One region of the Antiquaquibacter oligotrophicus genome, then DNA from elsewhere that is predicted to be linked to it. Evidence: predicted binding sites of a transcription regulator. Region 1 holds the regulator's gene; the other holds the start of a gene.
What was found. The regulator HrcA, encoded in region 1, represses chaperone genes, less so after heat shock. The targets are predictions, from matches to a motif close to TTNGCACTCGNNNNNNNCGAGTGCNAA.
Positions count from the first base shown of each region.

Region 1 (3,585 bases):
GCCGGGCATGTGCAGACGGAGGCCGGTATCGACGCCAGCAGGAATGTCCACGGGGATCGAGCGGGCCGCACGCACGCGGCCCTGGCCTGCACACGTCGGGCAGGGCTCAGGGATGATCGTGCCGTAGCCGCGGCACGTGCCACACGGGTTCGACGTCACAACGTTGCCGAGAAGACTGCGCATCGTGCGCTGGATCTGACCACTGCCGCCACAGATGTCGCAGCGCACGGGTGAGGTACCCGGGGCACAACAACTACCGTCGCACGTGGAGCAGAGAATCGCGGTGTTGATCTCCAGATCGCGAGTTGTGCCGAAAATGACCTCGTCGAGGTCCACCTCGACGCGCACGAGACCGTCCTGGCCCCGTTCACGACGGGAACGAGGACCAGTCGAGCGCTGGCTCGCACCGAAGAAGGTCTCGAAGATGTCGCCGAAGCCACCAAAACCCGCACCGCCGAAACCTGCCTGCGGTCCGAGGTCATACTGCTGCCGCTCTTGCGGATCGCTCAGCACGTCATAGGCGTGCGTCACCTGCTTGAAGCGTTCGGATGCCTCGGCACTCGGGTTCACGTCCGGGTGAAGCTCCCGCGCGAGCCGTCGGTAGGCCTTCTTGATCTCCTCCGCGCTCGCAGTGCGATCAACGCCGAGCACCTCGTAGTGGTCTGCCACAGTGTCCTGTTCTTCGTTAGTTCTGCCCTGATGTCTGAGACTTAGTCCTCGTCGAGGAGGCGTGAGAGATACCTCGCGACGGCGCGCACGGCGGCCATGTTGTTGGAATAGTCCATCCGTGTGGGTCCGAGCACCCCCAGTCGAGCGATGCTGCCACCGGATGACGAGTATCCGCTCGTCACCACCGACGTCTCGGCGAGGCCGAAGCCCTCGTTCTCGCGTCCGATCCTCGCCGATACACCGCCCGCATCTACCTCCATTTCGCCGAAAAGGCGAAGAAGCGTGACCTGTTCCTCGATCGCCTCGAGGACCGGGTAGATGCTGCCCGTGAAGTCCTGCTCGGTGCGAGCGAGGTTCGCAGCTCCCGCCATGACGAGCTTGTCCTGCCTGTTGGCGAGGACCTGCTCGACGAGGCTCGTGGTGACCTCGGACACGAGAGTGCGGCGGTCGGCGGGGTAATCCTCGGCGAGGGCAGAGAGTTTGGCCGCGGCATCCGGAAGCGCAAGGCCCACGAGCACGGAGTTGAGACGCGAACGAAGGCCGACGAGGTCGTCCTCCGGCATCGGTGCCGAAAGGTCGAGCAGGCGCTGCTCGACGCGGCCCGAGTCGGTGATGAGAACACTCATGACGCGGGATGGCGTCAACTGAACGATCTCAATGTGCCGGATGCGTGAGGTCGCGAGCGACGGATATTGCACGAGCGCGACCTGATTGGTCAGTTGCGAGAGCAGACGCACGGTGCGCGCCAGCACATCATCGAGATCGGCGGACTGGCCAAGAAAGGTCTCGATCGCATGCCGCTGCGCACTTGTGAGCGGTCGCACATCGGCAAGCTGATCGACGAAGACTCGGTATCCCTTGTCGGTGGGCACACGGCCGGACGAGGTGTGAGGCGCGGAAATGAGTTCCTCGTCCTCGAGGAGCGCCATGTCGTTGCGAATCGTCGCTGCGGATACGCCGAACGAGTGCCGATCGACAATCGACTTCGATCCGACGGGCTCGCGCGAGGCCACGTAGTCCTGCACGATGACACGCAAAACTTCGAGACCGCGTTCGGAAACCATGTCACCGCCTCCTGGCACTCGACTTCTCGGACTGCCAATTGTACCGCCGACTCCGGCTCGGATCGTTGCACGCGCGCGGCCAAGACCGCTACCGTGTGCTCACACCCCCTTCTCAGGAAAGGCACGAATCCGCCATGACCCAGACTCCTCCCCCCGCTGCCCCCACCCCGGCCGCGCCGCTGACCCCGGCCGAGGACAAGCAGTGGGCATCCTTCGCTCACCTCGGTGGCATCCTCGGCTTCCTGCCGGCTCTCATCATCTGGCTCGTGTTCAAGGACCGCGGACCGGTCACCAACGTCGAGGCCAAGGAAGCGCTCAACTTCCAGATCACGATCCTCTTCGCCTACGTGGTGGGTGCGATCCTCTCGATCATCCTCATCGGCACGCTGATCTCCTTGGCAGCGTGGGTTGTGTCGATCATCTTCTCGATCATCGCGTTCACGAAGGTCAACGCTGGCGGAAGCTACCGCTACCCGTTCGCGATTCGCCTCATCAAGTAGTCGCCCACGTGGCGTGCCCGGTGTCGATGACACCGGGCACCTTGCTTTAATGGCGGCATGTCCGACATCACGCCTCCACCGCCGCCCGCCAACCCCTACCAGACCGTTCAGCCGCTGAGCCCGAGCGATGAAAAACTCTGGGCCACCCTCATACACATCGGTGGCATCCTTTTCGGTTTCCTTCCCGCGCTCATCGGGTACCTGCTCCTGAAGGATCGTGGGCCGTTCATTCGCGAGCACACCGCGACCGCACTGAACTTCCAGATCACGATCGTGATCGCCTACGTCGCCGGGTGGGTGCTCTCGCTCATCCTCGTTGGGCTGCTGCTGCTATTGGCCGCATGGATCGCCACGATCGTGTTCGGCATCATCGCAGCGATCGCCGCGAATCAGGGTCGCCCGTACGTGTACCCGCTCGCCATCAAGTTCGTCAGCTGACGCCTACTGCGTCAATCGACGCACCACGGCATCGGCGAGCAGGCGGCCGGCGAGCGTCAGGGTGATACGCCCGGCGATCGCCGCCGCCCCGTCGATGAGCCCATCCGCGATGAGCCCTGCGACGGCAGCGCGCGAAGACGACTCGAGCCGATCGATCGACAGACCGTCACGAATTCGCGAAGCAAGCAGGACGTCCTCCAGGTACCGAGTCTCGCCGTCGAGGACTTCGCGGCCCGCCGCTGGAGACTCTCCTGCCGCGATCCTGTCGGCATAGGCAGCGGGATGTTTGACGTTCCACCATCGCACACCGCCAACGTGGCTGTGTGACCCGGGGCCGACACCCCACCAGTCCTGGCCCTGCCAGTACGCCAAGTTGTGGCGTGACTCGTGGCCGGGGCCCGCGCTCCAGTTCGAGACCTCGTACCACGCGTAGCCGGCCGCGCCCAGCATGGCATCCGCGAGTTCGTACATGTCGGCCTGAAGGTCGTCGTCGGGGGACGCTACGACACCACGACGAATCTGGGCCGCGAGCTTCGTGCCGTCTTCGATGATGAGCGCGTAGGCGGACAGGTGGTCGGGGCGCTGCGCGAGGGCGGACTCGAGGGAGGTGCGCCAGTCGTCGATTGACTCCCCCGGTGTTCCGTAGATGAGATCGAGCGAAACATCCAGCCCAGCCTGCCGAGCCCACTGCACAACGAGCGGGATGCGGTCGGGGTCGTGGGTGCGATCGAGGGTTTCCAGCACGTGGGGCACCGCCGACTGCATACCGAACGACACACGCGTGAAACCGCCGGCCGCCAGCTGCTCGAGATACGCCAAATCCACCGAGTCGGGGTTCGCCTCGGTCGTGACCTCCGCAGCGTCGTCGATCCCCCACTCCTGGCGGACGCCGTCGAGCATGCGGACCAGATCGT
Region 1 covers NZ_CP085036.1:2,748,814-2,752,398, reverse strand. Annotated here, with positions in the region: gene dnaJ (molecular chaperone DnaJ) at 1-669, opposite strand, end outside; gene hrcA (heat-inducible transcriptional repressor HrcA) at 711-1,733, opposite strand; gene LH407_RS13470 (DUF4870 domain-containing protein) at 1,868-2,233, shown strand; gene LH407_RS13465 (DUF4870 domain-containing protein) at 2,291-2,671, shown strand; gene hemW (radical SAM family heme chaperone HemW) at 2,675-3,585, opposite strand, start outside.

Region 2 (3,585 bases), 1.2 Mb from region 1:
ATCATCTCCAACATCCCGCGCCTCGTGCCCGGCTGGAACAAGCCCATCATCATCGGTCGTCACGCGTTCGGCGACCAGTACCGCGCCACCGATTTCGTCTTCAAGGGCAAAGGCAAGCTCACCGTCGAGTTCGTACCGGAAGACGGCTCCGAGCCGATGAAGTTCGAGGTCTACGACGCACCCGACGACGGCATCGCCCAGGTGCAGTACAACCAGGATGCCTCCATCCGCGACTTCGCACGGGCATCCCTCAACTACGGCCTCGCCCGCAACTACCCGGTGTACCTCTCCACCAAGAACACCATCCTCAAGGCCTACGACGGACGCTTCAAGGACATCTTCCAGGAGATCTTCGACACCGAGTTCAAGGAGAAGTTCGACGCCGCCGGCCTCACCTACGAGCACCGCCTCATCGACGACATGGTGGCCTCCGCCATGAAGTGGGAGGGCGGCTACGTCTGGGCGTGCAAGAACTACGACGGCGACGTGCAGTCCGACACCGTGGCCCAGGGCTTCGGATCGCTCGGCCTCATGACCTCCGTGCTCGCAACGCCCGACGGCAAGGTCGTCGAGGCCGAGGCAGCCCACGGCACGGTCACGCGTCACTACCGCCAGCACCAGGCGGGCAAGCCCACGTCGACCAACCCGATCGCCTCGATCTTCGCGTGGACCCGTGGGCTTGCCCACCGCGCCAAGCTGGACAACAACCCCGAGCTCGCCGCCTTCTCCGAGACGCTCGAGAACGTCGTCATCACGGCCGTCGAAGAGGGCCACATGACGAAGGACCTCGCGCTGCTCGTTGGGCCGGACCAGAAGTGGGAGACGACCGAGGAGTTCCTCGACACGCTCGACAAGGCACTCGCGGCGCGCCTGGCGTAGGCACCCTCCCGCTGGTTGAGGAGGCGCAAAGCGCCGTCTCGAAACCAGGCCCCCGTGGTCGCGTGGTGCTGCGGGTTTTTGGTGGGGAGTGTCCGTGACCTTTAGTAGAGCTTTTCCCCGCGGGCGAGCATCTCCACGTATTTGGTGATGTTTCGTTCGCGGGTTTCTGCGCGCTTGAGCTGACTTAGACGGAAGATCATCGCCCAGCGGTTCTGCTTCGTGAGTGTTGCGAAGAACGCGGATGCCTCGGGGTTGGCGTCGATGGCCGCCTGCAGGTCGGCGGGCACCTCCGCGTCCTTCACCCGGTACGCGGCATCCCACCGCCCGTCGGCCTTGGCTCGCTCGATCTCGGCGTGCCCGCCGTCGCGCATCCGACCCTCGGCGATGAGGCGCTCCACGATGCCCACGTTGCGTTGCGACCAGGGGCTGTTGCGCCGGCGCGGGGTGAATGCCTGCAGCATGTAGTCGTCGTCGAGGCGCTTGGATTGGCCGTCGATCCAGCCGTGGCACAGTGCGACCTCGAGGGCCTCGTCCCAGGTGATGCCGGGCGCGGAGGACAGTTTTTTGCGCAGCTTCAGGCGCACACCGTCGTCCGTGCCGTGGTCGATGAGGTACCGTTCCCACTCGGCCGTCGTCGAGACGTAGACGATGACCTTCTCCTCAAACGACGCCATAGGGCGATGGTACGTCCCACACCCGACCCTCCCTTAACGTGAGGTGCCCACTTCGGTGGGTGTTTTTGTGAAACAACCAACCGAAGTGGGCACCTCGGGGATGCGGGAGCCGCTAGCTCGCGGTGACCTCAGCGGCCTCGGCGGTCTCCGCGGCGGGGGTGCCGGTCGAGACTGCGACCTTGCGCGGCTTCGCCTGCTCGCTCACCGGGATGACGACGCTCAGCACGCCGTTCTCGTAGTTCGCGGAGATCGATGCGGTGTCGATTCCCTGACCGAGCGTCAGCTGACGCAGGTAGGCGCCGCCCTGGCGCTCACGCGTGAGCCACTTCACGTCTCCCTGGCTGCGTGTGGTCCGCTCGGCGCGGATGGTGAGCAGCTGACCGTCGACGTCGACATCGACGGATCCCGGGTCGACACCAGGGAGGTCGGCGGTGAGAACGTAGTGATCGCCGTCGCGATAGAGGTCGATCGGCATCCGGCGGAGACCCTGTCGGGTCGCGCCGCGCTCGAGCTCACGGAACGGGTCGAAGAGTACTGCCATGATGATCTGTCCTTCGTCTAGAACTTGAGTCGCCTTGACTCAAGTAAGACGAAATTAGCACTCTGCACGCCCGAGTGCCAGCGTGTTCGCATCCGGCGAACGGCGTGACTGTATGGGGAAGAAGCGGAGATCAGTAACCGCTGAAGTAGTCGGTATGGATGTGACGAACCCCGCGCTTGCGGAGGGTGCGGCGCAGCTCGTTCACGAGGCCGGGTGGGCCCGACACGAAGGTTCGGCGGTGGACGGCATCCGGTACCGCGGAGGCGAGGGCATCCGCATCCACACGTCCCGTGCCAGCGTGCACCCAACCGGCGGGCAGGGGGCTAGGTGCCTCGGGTGCGAAGAGCACCACGCGTGCTCCCGTGCGCTCGAGAAGCTCACGATACGGGAGCGGGCCGGTCGTGCTCGTCGCGTACACGACCACGACGTCGCGCTTCTCGCCACGGTCCGTCGCGTACCCGAGTTGTGACGCGAAGGGGGTAATGCCGATCCCGCCGGCGACGAGCAACAGCGGCTGCGAGACATCCGCGGGCAAAACGAAGTCTCCGTGCACACCCGTGCCGTGGACGGTTTCCCCGGGTTCGAGTTCGAGCAGGGCCTTCTTGAAACTCGACGACGACGAGGGAACCGTGATCGCGAACGTGATCGGTGCTTCGGAGTCGGGAGCGGAGGCGATGCTGAAGTATCGGCGGCTCCCGCGGAAGTCGGTCTTGCGGTGCGGGATCGTCAGCTCCATGTATTGGCCGGGCACAAAGTGCACCGGATGTTTCGGCTGGAAGCTCAACTCCCACGTCCGGTCGTTGACGGCCGTCTTGCCGAGGTAGGTCATGCGGATGGCGCGGCGCTGACCGAAAACGAACGCGATGAGGTTCGCGACGAGGAGCGCCAGCAGCGGGTCGGAGTAGATCGGCCCGATGCTGAAGGGCACCGAGAACAGCACACCCGCGATCCCGGCGACCAGCCACTGCTGCCAGCGCCTCGGCGGTGTGGTGAGCGGCTCGCTGAGCATGAACCCGACGAAAAAGAACATGGGCGACGAGAGGAAGGTGAACGACAGCACGGAGGCGAGGTCGTTGCCCTGCGTGACACCGAGCGAAATGCGGATGACCGACGCGACGACCACAAAAACGAGAGCCATATCGAGCCGTCGAAGCCGGTACAGCACGAGCAGCGCACCGACGATGACGACCGGCTGGAGGAACGGGGTTCCCGTCCACCACGCCGGGAATCCGAGCCCTGCAAGCCCGATGATCCACGCGCCGAGAGCGGCCGGGTTGAGAATATGCCTTCCGCGGAATGCGAGCACGTACTTCGACACGGTGGCGATAGTGCTCGCAACCGCGATACCGAGCAGCCCGAGCGGGTCCAGGGTCGGCACGATGATGAGGGCGATGAGCACACCCGTGATGCACGAGGACTCCGGATGCCACGGCCGGCGCACGATGAGGGAGGCGAGCCATCCGGTGATGGCCGCCGAACCGACCGCCACGA
Region 2 covers NZ_CP085036.1:1,028,318-1,031,902, reverse strand. Annotated here, with positions in the region: gene LH407_RS05095 (NADP-dependent isocitrate dehydrogenase) at 1-879, shown strand, start outside; gene LH407_RS05090 (YdeI/OmpD-associated family protein) at 981-1,553, opposite strand; gene LH407_RS05085 (Hsp20/alpha crystallin family protein) at 1,666-2,094, opposite strand; gene LH407_RS05080 (FAD-dependent oxidoreductase) at 2,225-3,585, opposite strand, start outside.
Region 2: the regulator HrcA is predicted to act here: its motif matches at 2,149-2,175, upstream of LH407_RS05085 (Hsp20/alpha crystallin family protein).